DNA from 2 places in the Vibrio sp. PNB23_22_6 genome. Region 1 is predicted to be linked to the other one. Evidence: predicted binding sites of a transcription regulator. Region 1 holds the regulator's gene; the other holds the start of a gene.
What was found. The regulator CRP, encoded in region 1, controls carbon source genes, mostly activating them, when cyclic AMP is high. The targets are predictions, from matches to a motif close to TGTGANNNNNNTCACA.

Region 2: ectA (diaminobutyrate acetyltransferase) is a predicted target of CRP. The motif match lies at 3,345-3,360, and genes of this name have one in related genera.

Annotation. Positions count from the first base shown of each region.
Region 1 is NZ_JBNFXP010000030.1:11,772-21,839, reverse strand. It holds gene ACVA54_RS17735 (aspartate aminotransferase family protein) at 1-181, shown strand, start outside; gene astA (arginine N-succinyltransferase) at 288-1,307, shown strand; gene astD (succinylglutamate-semialdehyde dehydrogenase) at 1,336-2,793, shown strand; gene ACVA54_RS17720 (DUF1338 domain-containing protein) at 3,059-3,856, shown strand; gene crp (cAMP-activated global transcriptional regulator CRP) at 3,943-4,575, opposite strand; gene ACVA54_RS17710 (phosphoribulokinase) at 4,814-5,683, opposite strand; gene ACVA54_RS17705 (YheU family protein) at 5,845-6,057, opposite strand; gene ACVA54_RS17700 (hydrolase) at 6,091-7,092, opposite strand; gene ACVA54_RS17695 (TIGR02444 family protein) at 7,182-7,661, opposite strand; gene ACVA54_RS17690 (ABC transporter ATP-binding protein) at 7,658-9,577, opposite strand; gene kefG (glutathione-regulated potassium-efflux system ancillary protein KefG) at 9,755-10,068, shown strand, end outside.
Region 2 is NZ_JBNFXP010000005.1:215,389-220,333, forward strand. It holds gene ACVA54_RS06575 (DUF294 nucleotidyltransferase-like domain-containing protein) at 1-557, shown strand, start outside; gene ACVA54_RS06580 (3'-5' exonuclease) at 557-1,303, shown strand; gene ACVA54_RS06585 (BCCT family transporter) at 1,500-3,164, shown strand; gene ectA (diaminobutyrate acetyltransferase) at 3,459-3,992, shown strand; gene ectB (diaminobutyrate--2-oxoglutarate transaminase) at 4,029-4,945, shown strand, end outside.

The DNA of each region.
Region 1 (10,068 bases):
GCTGAATGAAGAGTGGCAAGGCCGTGCACGTGACGTACTGGTTGCCGCTGGTAAACAAGGTCTCATGGTATTGGTTGCGGGTGCCAATGTCGTACGTTTCACACCATCACTCGTTATCACACAACAAGAAATCGAAGAAGGCTTGGCAAAATTGGACAAAGCGATTGCGACGTTAGTGTAAACGCGATCCCGGTTTTATTGCCAACGCAACCCCCATCAAGGACCTCTGATGGGGGAATTGTTCCTACAATTTAGTTAGGATTTTCTTGCATCTGGAGGGAGTATTGATGCTAGTAGTTCGCCCTATTGCAATGTCGGATTATGACGCGCTGCACACCTGTGCGGTTGAGTCAGGCCATGGATTTACATCTCTACCGGTTAACGAAGAACTGTTAACCAATCGAATCAAACACTCAGAATACAGTTTTGCTAAACCAGACGTGAAAGAAGCTGGTGATGAAGGCTACCTGATGGTGGGCTTTGACTCTGAAACGGGTGAAGTCGCAGGTACCACTGGCATCGAAGCTTCAATTGGCTGGGATGTGCCTTTTTACTCTTACCACATCAGTAAAGTGGTGCACTCATCGCCAAAACTTGGGGTAAACAATGTGGTTAAGCTGCTGACGTTTGGTAACAACTACACGGGCAACAGTGAAATCTGTACCTTGTTCCTACGTGAAACATTCCGTGGAGGGTTGAATGGTCGCTTGATGTCGAAGTGTCGATTTTTGATGATGGCTGAGCACCCAGAACGTTTCTCAGACACTATTTTTGCTGAGATGCGCGGTGTATCAGACGAGAACGGTAACTCACCATTTTGGCAGTGGCTACAAGAGCATTTCTTTTCAATTGACTTCACGCTTGCTGATTATCTAACCGGTATCGGCAAGAAAGGTTTTATCGCTGACTTGATGCCGAAGTTGCCAATCTACATCAACCTGTTGAGCCCAGAAGCGCAAGCCGTAATTGGTCAAGTGCATGACAACACGCGCCCGGCGTTGAAACTGCTAGAGAATGAAGGTTTCACCAACCGGGGTTATGTCGACATTTTCGATGGTGGTCCTTCAGTGGAATGTGACTTACGCAATATTGAATCGGTACGCCACTCATTCCGCGCTAAAGTCAAAATTTCTGAACATACCAGCACGCAAGACTTCTTGATGTGTAATTCATCATTCGAGAATTTCCGTGCCGCGGCAGCAAAAGCGGCTTATGACGCAGAAACACAAAGCGTGGTGCTCGCGCCAGAATTGGCGAATGCACTTTTGGTTGGTGAAGGGGATTTTGTTCGCCTTCTTCCGCAGTAACTGACGACAGAATTTAAGGATAGAAACAATGACACATTGGATTGCAGGTGAATGGGTACAAGGTCAGGGTGAAGCATTTACGTCTTTGTCGCCGTACAACCAAGAAGTGATCTGGCAGGGCAAAGGCGCGACGGCAGAGCAAGTGAACCAAGCGGTTGCTGCGGCGCGCGAGGCGTTTGTTGACTGGAAGAAGCGTCCATTTGCAGAGCGTGAAGCGATCGTGTTGGCTTTTGCTGAGAAAGTGAAAGAGAACAGCGAAAAAATTGCCGAAGTGATTGCTAAAGAAACCGGTAAGCCGATTTGGGAAACTCGTACTGAAGCGGCGGCAATGGCAGGTAAAATTGCGATTTCTATCCGTGCTTACCACGACCGTACTGGTGAAGCGACACGTGAAGCCGCAGGCAACCAAATTGTATTGCGTCACCGCCCATTGGGTGTAATGGCGGTATTCGGCCCTTATAACTTCCCAGGTCATCTGCCAAATGGTCACATCGTGCCAGCACTACTTGCGGGTAACACAGTGGTATTCAAGCCGTCTGAGCAAACGCCATGGACGGGTGAATTAGCCATGAAACTGTGGGAAGAAGTGGGTCTACCGAAAGGTGTGATTAACCTAGTCCAAGGTGCGAAAGAAACCGGCATTGCGCTAGCGGACGCGAAAGGCATTGATGGCGTGCTGTTCACGGGTAGTGCAAACACAGGTCATGTTCTGCATCGTCAATTTGCAGGTCAGCCGGACAAGATGCTGGCGCTGGAAATGGGTGGCAATAACCCGATGGTTATTTCGGGTAACTACGGCGACCTAGATGCAACGGTTTACACCATCATCCAGTCAGCCTTCATCAGCGCAGGTCAACGTTGTACCTGCGCTCGTCGTCTGTACATTCCGTTTGGTGATAAGGGTGATGCAGTGATTGCTAAGTTGGTGGAAGCGACACGTAACATTCGCGTTGACCAACCATTTGCTGAGCCTGCGCCATTCATGGGACCACAAATTTCGGTCGCGGCAGCCAAGTTTATTCTGGATGCACAAGCTAACCTGCAAGCTCTTGGTGGCGAAAGCTTAATTGAAGCGAAAGCGGGCGAAGCGGCGTTTGTTTCTCCGGGCATCATCGATGTGACGAACATTGCTGAACTGCCAGATGAAGAGTACTTCGGTCCACTTCTGCAAGTAGTGCGCTACGAAGGGCTAGAGAAAGCGGTAGAGCTAGCGAACGATACGCGCTTTGGTCTTTCTGCGGGTCTGGTTTCAACTGACGACCAAGAGTGGGAATACTTCGTTGACCACATTCGTGCAGGTATCGTGAATCGCAACCGTCAGCTGACGGGAGCCAGTGGTGATGCACCGTTTGGTGGTCCGGGGGCGTCAGGTAACCTACGCCCAAGTGCTTACTACGCAGCAGACTACTGTGCGTACCCAATGGCATCAGTGGAAGGTCGCGAGACGGTCTTGCCTGCAACATTGAGCCCAGGTGTCAGCCTGTAATCGAGAAATACGAAGCGGTAACAAAGTATCACCGCTTCTATCTGCCAGAGCTATTTACCAAGTTAGGATTCCGGTAAAGCGCGCTGGCAAACGCCAAAGGCGAGCTCAAGACTCCCCAACGCGTGTTGACTGACTGGCATTTATGCCTCACATACCGTCACAGGTTGATGACCGCGTGTTCGTGATTCTGGACAGCCTTGGGGCTGTGAACGAGCGGTCAACTTCCTCTTATCTCTAACTCTACATTTCATAACAAGGAGTCGTTATGACGCCCGATGTGTTATTTGAATCGCTATGGCAAGACTACATTCAACGTCTTTGCCCTTCTGCTGCTAAAGTCCATCAACTTCTACAAGAAGATGAGCCTTTGATTAATGACCATATTGCGCTACGTACGTTTAATGTCGCTCCCCTCGGTATTGAAACGTTGGCGAAACCATTTTTGACAGTGGGTTATAAAGCCTGTGGTGACTACGTATTTGAAAGCAAAAAACTGGTGGCAAAACACTTTGAGCACCCAGATCCAAAGCAACCAAAAGTGTTTATCAGTGAGTTGAAGGTCGATGAATGTTCGCCAGAGCTGCAAGACATCGTTCATAAACTGGTCGAGCAGGTTGATGCTTCAAAGCTGATTGGCAGCGGCTTCTTGTATGGTGGACGTTTGTGGGAGATTAGTTACGCTGATTTCCAAACGTTGGCGAACGAGAGTGAGTATGCCTCTTGGCTTGCTGCACATGGTTACGGCGCAAATCACTTTACCGTGAGCGTAAACCAACTTAACCAACACCAAGAAGTGAAGCAAGTAAACGACCACCTACGCACAGCAGGCTTCACCATCAACGAAAACGGCGGCGAAGTAAAAGGTACGCCACAGGTGTTGCTAGAGCAATCTTCGACCATGGCCGATAAAGTGCCAGTGGCCTTTACGGAAGGTGTTGAAGTGATTCCTGGAGGCTTTTACGAGTTTGCTAAGCGCTACGCAATGGATAACGGTGACTTGTACTCAGGATTTGTTGCCGCATCGGCAGATAAGATCTTTGAGAGCACAAACGGAAAAAAATAGAGGGCGCTAATCCAGTGTTTTTCTAAAACAAAAAAGCCACCAATGTTTCTATTGGTGGCTTTGAATTTTTTAAACGTTAATCGGAATTAACGAGTCCCGTAAACAACGATAGTTTTGCCGTGTGCAGAAATTAGGTTCTGCTCTTCTAGCATCTTCAAGATTCGGCCTACTGTCTCACGAGAACAGCCAACGATTTGACCGATTTCTTGACGAGTGATCTTGATTTGCATTCCGTCTGGGTGCGTCATTGCATCTGGCTGCTTAGCAAGGTTCAGAAGAGTCTGAGCGATACGACCAGTTACGTCTAGGAACGCTAGGTCACCCACTTTCTGGCTAGTAACTTGAAGGCGACGAGCCATTTGCGCAGAAAGGCGCATTAGGATGTCAGGGTTTACTTGAATAAGTTGACGGAATTTCTTGAACGAAATTTCAGCCACTTCACAAGGAGATTTCGCACGAACCCATGCGGTACGCTCTTGGTCTTCTTCGAATAGACCTAGTTCACCAATGAAGTCACCTTGGTTTAGGTAAGAAAGGATCATCTCCTTACCTTCTTCGTCTTTGATAAGAACCGCAACAGAACCTTTAACGATGTAGTACAACGTTTCAGCTTTCTCACCCGCGTGAATTAGCGTGCTCTTAGAAGGGTATTTATGAATATGACAGTGTGAAAGAAACCACTCTAGTGTTGGGTCGGTTTGAGGTTTACCTAGAACCATAATATATCACTTCCTCTGCAGGGTACGCTTGCGCTATCCGTATTTTAGCTAAGCCCGAATTAGCTTACTAGAATAAGAATACTTTTCTATACTGCAAGCTCTCTTGTGTTTCGGTTAGAAATAGTATCCTTTTTCGAAAACGATTTCTTGATTTTAATCGTGCCATGGTGGAGATTTTGTAAGCAAAAATGTGCACATGATCACGGTATGAAAAGTAAACACTTTATTCGCGAGGTTTTTAACCAATTTTACCCGTTTCGATGAGCTGTTGCAGAATCGGCCTGACGATGAGCTCCATGGCAAAGCTCATCTTACCGCCGGGCACGACAATGGTGTTGTGGCGTGACATAAATGAGCCGTCAATCATAGCGAGTAGATAAGGAAAATCGACATTTTTAATGCCACGAAGGCGAATAACAACAAAGCTTTCATCCAGACTTGGTATGCCTTTGGCGTTAAGTGGGTTTGACGTATCCACGGTCGGGACACGTTGAAAGTTGATGTGGGTACGAGAAAACTGTGGTGTAATGTAGTTAAGATAGTCGTCCATTGAGCGCACGATTGAATCCATCACGGCTTCACGAGAGTGACCTCGGTCGCGCGTATCGCGTACGAACTTTTGAATCCACTCTAAGTTCACGATCGGCACCATGCCAATCAGAAAATCAACATGCTGAGCCACATCGACATCACCATCGACCACGCCGCCGTGTAATCCTTCATAGAACAGCACGTCACTGTTTTCAGGTAAACCTTGCCACGGGGTAAAGGTGCCTGGCATTTGGTTATAAGGTACGGCTTCATCAAAGGTGTGCAGATAGCGGCGTACACTACCAGTGCCATCCTGGCCAAATTGACGGAAAAAGGCTTCCAGTCCAGGGAAGTTATTAGCTTGAGGGCCAAAGTAACTGATGTGTCTGCCTTGATCACGCGCTTTACGAATTTCTACATCCATCTCTGGGCGAGTAAAGCGGTGGAAGCTGTCCCCCTCAACCCATGCGGGCTTGACGTTCATCATATTGAACATCTTACGGAAGGCTTCAGATGTGGTCGTAGTACCGGCACCGGATGAACCAGTAACTGCAATGATTGGGTGTTTCGCTGACATGACAAACCTTGTCGAAAAATTACTTACCCAGCTGAATCTTAGGTAAACAAGTCCATTATTCGTTGGCAATGTGCAGCGAAGTGGCGCTGCACGGTTGATAATCCACTATAGCATGTAACAAGCGCTTGTCATGGAGTGAAATACGGTAAAATGTGCGGCAATTAAAATTTTTGTTTTAACTGAATATCAACGGTTTCATGCAGTTCAGAAAACACGATGACCGCCTCTCCTTTCTCCAGCTGTGATTTAACTTGATCGATTTTGTCTTGCAGGGAAATTTCTACCGTGCCGTAGTCAGTGCCTTCTCGTAGCACAAACTCACGGATCAAGTTTTCTAGCGTTTCTGGCGCAATGTCTTGCCAAGGAATGATCATAAATACCTCAAACGTTTATGACGAATGGTTAGTTTACAGAGTTTGCTGTGCGGATACAGAAGAAAGATGATTCGCCGCGATACTCTCATAATAGGCGGGCAGCACTTCTTCAAGCCAGAATTTAGGTTTTAATGCTGTGCCAGTGAGAAAGCCTACGTGACCACCGTGCTCATACAGGCGGTAATCAATGTTATCGGGCAGAACAAACTTAGGGATCACCGCATCGGTCATGAACGGATCGTCTTTGGCATGAATGATCAGTGTCGGTAAAGCGATCTGCTGAAGCTTGCTTAATCCCGAACATTGCTCATAGTAGTCCTGTGCGTCTCTGAACCCATGTAATGGTGCGGTGATCAGATCATCAAACTCATATAAGCGAGTCACGCGTTTGATCGAACGATAAGAGAGGGCCAGTTCTCCATGGATCAAGTCGTGCTTTTGCAGCGCATTACGCTTAAGTGATGAAAGCAAGTAGCGTTTGTAGACCTTAGAGAAGCCTTGCTCAATACGATTGGCGCACGCAGCCAAGTCCAGTGGCGCAGACACAATGGCCGCGGCACTCAAAATAGGGTCGTCTTTATACTGCGCCAAGTAGTTTGCTAACATATTGCCACCAAGAGAGATACCGACCGCGACTTTAGGGTTATTAGGAAACCGTTGATTAAGATACTCGAGGAAGTGACGCGCGTCAGTGACCTCACCAGAGTGATAGGCTCGGGCTTTCTTGTTCGGTTTGCCGCTGCAACCGCGAAAGTGCATCATCACCGATAGCCATCCGGACTGTGAGAAAGCATGCATCAAGCCATTGGCGTAAGGACTGTAAAAGCAGCCCTCAAGACCATGAAAGAGGACGAAGATGGGTTTGTTATTGGCATGATGGTTTGCTTCAGACCAAGCTAAATCCAGAAAATCCCCATCAGGGGTATCTAAGGTTTGCCAAACAGGCGTAAACAGTGCTTTTTTACGAATAAATCGTGGTAACAGGGTTTGGAGGTGCGGGTTCTTGATCCCGGCGGCTGCAAAAAATTGTGTCATACCTAACTGCTCTTCCGTGTACTTTCAGAGTTTGCTGAAAGACTTATTAATATAATCCTTTATAGCTTTAGTATAGATATTTTACTGAGTTATGGATGCTGAATGTTCGGTACTGGAGCTGAGAACGCATGTTGGAGGTGCTCACCGCCAAGCTGACGACAGTATCTTTGAGTCAGTGGTTCACCGTCATTTTTGATGAGTTTTAGAGAGTTAATGCAATCAACCAGATCCGATTGTTGCTGTTTTTCGAGTTGCAGTTCGAACTGTAGGGCTTCGCGGTACAGGGCATCGTTAACTTGAGACTTAAGGTGGCGACGTAGTTCGCGAAAAGAGTGGAGCATGGCTTCGCTGCGGCCTAGGCAGTTTTGCACTTGCGGCCAATCTTGCTCCAGGAAGATGACCTGCTGCTCATCGAGCCATCTGAGCAGCAGCAGTAGATTCACATTACCGTGATAGTTGTTTTGCAATGACAAGCACGCTTCTTTCACTTCTCGCACACCATAAAATTGCAGACTGAAGTGCCAAAGGTGTTCTAGGGTTAGTGTGTATTCTGCGTGCTTGGTTGTCATTGATTAAACTCTAGCTCCATCTGCTCTAGTGTTTCTTGAGCAGTCATCCATTCCATCTCGGCTTCTTCAAGTTCGGCTTTGCTCGAGGCTTGAAGTGCTAACACTTGGTTAAGTTTAGCCTTATTTTCGGCTTCATACAGAGAGTTATCTGCCAATTGCTCTTCTGCGTTTGCCAGAGCTTCGCCTAACTTATCCATTTTATTTTCTAACTGTGTCAGCGTTTTGCGAATTGGCGCTGTTTGTTTACGAAACTCAGCGTCGCGTCGCTTTTGCTCTTTTTTCGCCGCAGCGCTATTCACGTTGTCTTTCGCAGGTTGTGCTGCTTGCGCTTCTTTACGCTCAGCTTTCTGCTGTTCTGTCAGCCACTTGTAGTAATCGTTCAGGTCACCATCGAAAGGGGCGACTTGGCGATCGTGGACAAGGTAAAGATCATCGGTGGTCGCGCGTAATAAGTAGCGGTCATGCGAAACGATCACCATGGCACCTTCAAAGGTTTGTAGCGCCATGGTCAGAGCTTGGCGCATGTCCAGATCTAAGTGGTTGGTTGGTTCGTCGAGTAGTAATAGGTTTGGTTTTTGCCACACGATCAACGCCAGTACTAAACGGGCTTTTTCACCGCCAGAGAAGGGGGCCACTTTCTCTAGTGCTTTATCACCTTGGAACCCAAAGCTACCCAAATAGTTACGTAGCTCCAGTTCATTTTTATCAGGTGCAATCTGCATCATGTGTTGCAGCGGCGTTTCTTCTGGGTGCAGCGTTTCTAACTGATGCTGAGCAAAGTAACCAATCTTCACGCCTTGTGAATAAGTCAGATCGCCACCTTGTGTCTTTAATTCGCCAGAAAGCAGTTTGATTAGGGTTGATTTACCCGCACCATTGCGGCCAAGTAGGCCGATGCGACTGCCAGGAACAAGGTTCAAGCGAATCTTCTCTAAGATCAGGTTATCGCCGTAACCTGCGGAGACCTCGTCCATCATCATTATTGGGTTCGGCAGGGCAGCTGGCTCACGGAATTCAAAGTTAAATGGGTTATCGAACTGCGCTGGCAACACTTTTTCCATGCGCTCTAAGGCTTTGATACGACTCTGTGCTTGACGTGCTTTTGATGCTTTATAGCGGAAGCGATCAATATAGCTTTGCATGTGTGACATCTGCTTCTGCTGCTTCTCAAACATGGCTTGTTGCAGAATCATTTTTTGTGCACGTTGGTTTTCAAATGAAGAGTAGTTACCGGTGTACTCATTCATTTGTTGGTTTTCAATGTGAATAATACGACCCACGATAGGGTCTAAAAAATCACGGTCGTGTGAGATCAAGAGCAGCGTGCCCGGGTAATTTTGCAGCCAGCGTTCTAGCCACATTACCGCATCCAAGTCTAAGTGGTTGGTTGGTTCATCGAGAAGCAATAGATCAGAGCGACATAACAGCGCTTGAGCCAAGTTCAGGCGCATGCGCCACCCCCCAGAGAACTGGGTTAAGTTCCAACTCATTTGCGCTTGGCTAAAACCCAAACCATCGAGAAGTTCAGCGGCTCGCGCACGAATACTGTAACCACCGATGGTTTCAATCTTACCGTGGATTTCAGCAACCAATGTGCCGTTATCGGCCTCTTCGGCCTTTTGCAGCTGCGCTTCTAGGCCACGATATTCACGGTCACCATCAATGACGTACTCCAACGCACTGCGTTCAAGCGCAGGGGTTTCCTGTGCAACCCAAGCCAACTCCCAATGTTGCGGTTGGCTGAACGAGCCTGCATCGATCGACAATTCACCTTTTAGCAAGGCAAATAGTGTGGATTTACCGCAGCCATTTTTGCCCACGAGGCCAACTTTATCGCCTGGTTGTATGGTCGCAGAGGCTTGCTCAAGCAATGGTTTGCCGCCACGCAGTAACTGGATATCAGAGAAGGTAATCATAGAGTTCTACTTCGTTTCGCGCGGTGAGCGCATCTTAGTCATTGGTCTCGCGGTGAATAGTAGGGGTATTGGGCAGAAATGTCGATTATTGGTCATGAATTGCATTGTGCAGGACAAAAAAGTATAACAAACTGATAACGATTATTTTCCCTAATAATTCAATGCAAGGACGACTATTTGGCTGCTGAACCATCGACACCGAAATCATCACAACCAAAGGTTCTGGTGATTTACGCTCATCCGGAGCCACAAAATTCCATAGCCAATCAAGTGATGATAAAAAAAATTCAATCACTTGGTCATGTTACGGTGCACGATATTTATGCTGCATATCCTGATTTTTTTATTGATGTGAATTACGAACACACCTTGTTGATGGAGCATGATGTGATCGTTTTCCATCATCCACTCTATATGTACTCCTGCCCTGCATTATTGAAAGAATGGTTGGATCGTGTATTGGGTAAAGGGTTCGCATTTGGTGATGGCTG
Region 2 (4,945 bases), on a different contig from region 1:
GGTTGCTAAATAGTAATATTTTCTTTGATTTGTTAGGTGTTCATGGCCGCGTTAAGTGGGCAGAGCAGTTAAGTGGATTTATTGTTCGTCGTGCGAAGAAGAACAATCGCTTCCTTGCATGCATGGCTTACAATGCGATTCGTCGTACGCCGCCGCTTGGCTTCTTCAAAGATTTTGTGATGGAGAAAGATGGCCGCCACAGAAATTCCATCAACTTGAAACGCCGTGGTACTGCGCCATTAGCCGATTTGATTCGTGTGCACTCACTAGCCATCGGCTCTCGCTCTCAAAACTCGTTTGAGCGATTGGATGACATCAACAATGCAGGGATTTTGCCAAAAGGGCGCGGCATGGATTTGAAAGATGCGATGGAACTGATTTACATGGTGCGTATTCGTCATCAAGCATTGGATATTGAGAATGGCGAAGAGCCGGATAACAATATTGAACCAGAGCACATGTCTGAGTTTGAACGCCGTAACTTGAAAGCTGCGTTTCAGATCTTAAGTAACGCCCAGAACTACATTAAGTTCCGCTACCAGAGAAGCAGTAAATAATGTGGTTTTCTAAAAGCAAACACGGTGATTTACCGCTATCCAACACAAGTCATACGCCAGAATGGTCAACGCTGTTTCAACAATTGGCTGCCCAAGCGAAAGATGAAAGGCTTAAGTGTTATTACTCCACACCAATCGTCAGTGGAGAAACATCGCTGAAAGAGGTGCCTTTTGTCGCTATGGATTTTGAAACAACAGGCTTAAATGCGGAAGAAGATGCGATTCTGACCATTGGTCTGGTGCCATTTACCATCGATCGCGTGCAATGTAATGGCTCTCGACATTGGGTAGTAAACCCAAACCGTGAACTTAATGAAGAATCGGTGGTGATTCATGGTATTACCGATTCTGAAGTGCGCAATGCTCCACAACTCGATCAGATTTTAAGCTCGATACTGGACGCATTAGCAGGAAAAGTGGTTGTTGTTCATTACAAAAATATTGAACGACAGTTCTTTAATAACGCTCTGTTAAACGCTATTGGAGAAGGCATTCAGTTCCCCGTAGTGGATACATTAGACATTGAATATGCCATTCAAAGACGAGAGTGCGCAGGGTGGATTAACAAGTTAAAAGGAAGGAAACCCGGTTCGGTGCGTTTGGGTCATGCTCGTGAACGTTATGGTTTACCAGTATATCAACCTCATCATGCATTAACCGATGCTCTAGCGACAGCAGAACTGCTCCAGGCACAATTGCAATACCATTTTGACCGAGATATGGCACTATCTTCAATTTGGCAATAAAAACTATTTGTCGCCCTGATAGTAAAATGCAATGCATTATTGGGGCGTTTAACGTTAAAATTACAAAGTAGAGCAACCTACCTAAAAAGCGACTCAAGACTCGCACATAAGCTTTGCAGTAAGTGACGCAAGAAAGCCATCACTCCAATTCCTACACTCGATTTTTATTTGGTCACGTATTTTAAGGAGATAAATCGTGAGCACCGACAATAACGGTGGCATTCAACGCCCCGATGGTAAAGTAAACGCGATTGACACTGACTATCAAATCGGTCAGGACAATGTAGCGTTAAAAGTAGGCCCATTTGGTCTCGATATCCATAACCGTGTATTTGCTATTTCAGGTATGTCGATCATCCTGTTCGTAGTGCTAACCCTCACTTTCAGACAACAAGTAGAACCGTTCTTCTCTGGACTGCGTAACTGGCTTGTTTCTAACCTTGATTGGTTTTTCCTTTCGGCTGGTAACATCTTCGTTGTGGTTTGTTTACTATTGATCGTGACGCCACTTGGCCGCGTGCGAATCGGTGGTACTGAAGCAACGCCGGATTACACTTATGCAGGTTGGTTAGCGATGCTATTCGCAGCGGGCATGGGTATTGGTCTGGTATTCTTTGGTGTGTCTGAGCCAATGTCTCACTTCAGTGCTGCACTTGGCGGTGTGAACGTAGAAAATGGCATTCGTACTGACTGGGCTCCACTAGGCGCAGCGCAAGGCAACACAGAAGCGGCTTCTGCACTGGGCATGGCTGCAACGATTTACCACTGGGCTCTTCACCCTTGGTCAATCTATGCGCTATTGGCTCTAGGTTTGGCGATTTTCTCGTTCAACAAAGGCCTGCCTCTAACGATGCGTTCTATTTTTTACCCACTTTTCGGTGAGCGCGTTTGGGGTTGGGTTGGTCATGTGATCGATATTTTGGCCGTTATCGCGACAGTATTTGGTCTGGCGACGTCTCTTGGTTACGGTGCTTCTCAAGCCGCTACGGGTCTGAACTTCTTGTTCGATATCCCAGTGAACAATACTACTCAGGTTGTTCTGATTGTGGTTATCACAGCTCTTGCATTGCTTTCAGTGGTTGCGGGTTTGGATAGTGGTGTTAAGCGTCTATCTGAAATCAACATGGGTCTTGCCGCACTGCTGCTATTGTTCGTGATCATCGTTGGTCCAACAATGGCAATCATGACTGGTTTCTTTGAGAACATTGGCGCATACCTTACAAATATCCCAGCACTATCGATGCCATTTGGTCGTGAAGATGTGAACTATTCACAAGGTTGGACTGCGTTCTACTGGGCTTGGTGGATCTCATGGTCACCATTCGTAGGTATGTTCATTGCGCGCGTATCTCGTGGTCGTTCAGTTCGTGAGTTCATCGTGTGTGTTATCCTGATCCCATCAACCGTGTGTGTGCTTTGGATGACGGCGTTCGGTGGCACGGCGATTAGCCAATACGTTAACGATGGTTACCAAGCGGTATTTGATGCAGAACTGCCACTTAAACTGTTTGCGATGCTAGATGTGATGCCGATGGCTGAAATTACGTCTGTCGTTGGTATCATCCTAGTTGTGGTGTTCTTCATCACTTCGGCTGACTCTGGTTCGTTGGTTATCGATACCATTGCTGCTGGTGGTAAAGTCGATGCGCCTACACCGCAACGTGTATTCTGGTGTACGTTTGAAGGTTTGGTTGCTATCGCTCTGATGCTAGGTGGTGGTTTAGCGGCTGCTCAGGCAATGGCGGTGACAACCGGTCTACCATTTACGATTGTGTTGCTTGTCGCTACAGTGTCATTGATAAAAGGCTTGATGGATGAGCCTCGTCCAAAAGCGAAATCAATGAAGAAAGCAAAAGCTTAATCTCTTCACCTTAAATATAAAAAACGGCATGCCTAGGCATGCCGTTTTTTTTTGATTGTTTGTTCCGTCAGTCCCACTTTAGTTGTGTCATCTCTGTACTCATTTACGAAATGTTTTGCATCGCACTATAAATACATTAGACCTCAAATTATTTTTTCTTTCACCATATACTTTTTCTATTGTGACTGGTGTCGCATTAATAAAGATTGATTGGAGGTTTGTTTGATTTTACCCCCAGAGTGATGCCCATAATATAAAGGAATTAATTAGAGCACGAAGGATATGTATCTACACATGATCACGTCAGCACCTTGGGTGATTTATCCAGAAATTGGAGAAGACCCAAGTCAAAAATGGATTTTTCGTGAACCACAAGCAACGGATGGTGATGACATTTACAGTTTGATCGCAGACTGTCCACCACTCGACATGAACTCTTCTTACTGCAACTTTCTCCAGACTACGCATTTCAGCAAAACCTGTATTTTGGTGGAACACAAAGGCAACGTAGCAGGCTTTATTTCTGGTTATCAAAAACCAAGCGAGCCTGATGTTCTCTTTGTCTGGCAGGTTGCCGTCTCGCCTTGGGCACGTGGAAAAGGTTTAGCATTTACTATGCTTGATAGCCTTCTAAAGCGAGATGAATTGGCGAAGATTAACGCCATCGAAACGACGATCACAGAAGAAAATGACGCGTCATGGGCATTGTTCAAAAAGCTTGATGCGCAAAATGGCCATTTTGGTGAAGTGACCACTTTTCTGGATGAAAAAGAGCACTTCAAAGGCAAGCATGATACAGAGTACCTGTATCGCATACCCCTCAAATAACCTTCACTCATTAGGAATCAAATAAACGGTCTCATCATGGATATTTTCAAAAAGCAGGAATCCAACGTACGTTCATACTCGAATAGTTTTCCAGTCGTATTTCGTAAAGCAAAAGGGAGTTGGCTGGAAACAGAACAAGGCGAGCGATACTTAGATTTCCTTGCTGGAGCGGGATCTCTAAATTACGGTCACAATAACCCAGTTCTTAAACAGTCTCTGCTTGAGTACATCGAAATGGATGGCATAACTCATGGCTTGGATATGCATTCAGAGGCTAAGGCGTCATTTTTAGAAGCGTTGGATCGCTTTATTCTGAAACCACGATCATTCGATTATAAGGTTCAATTTACAGGTCCAACCGGAACAAACGCGGTTGAAGCGGCACTAAAACTGGCAAAGAAAGTAAAAGGTAGAAGCACAATCGTTGCATTTACCAACGGTTTCCACGGTTGTACTGCCGGGGCATTGGCCGCAACAGGTAACCAGCACCACCGCCAAGGGGCGGGGTCAACGTTGAATAATGTGACGCGTATTCCTTTTGAAGGCTATGCAGGAGTAGACGGTCTCGCATTATTTGAAACCATGCTCAACGACAATTCTGCGGGTATGGATAAACCAGCGGCAGTGTTAATTGAAACCGTGCAAGGGGAAGGTGGCTTAAACGTTGCGTCCAACGAATGGCTGCAGCGACTGGCTCAAATCTGTAAATCAAATGACATTCTGCTTATCGTTGACGATATTCAAGCAGGTTGTGGTCGCACGGGTACTTTCTTTAGCTTCGAGCCATCTGGCATTAAACCAGACATCGTTACCTTGTCAAAATCGATTAGTGGTTATGGTCTGCCAATGGCCATTGTTTTACTAAGGCCAGAACTCGATCAATGGAAGCCAGGCGAACATAACGGCACATTCCGTGGCAACAACCACGCATTTGTAACGGCGACGAAAGCACT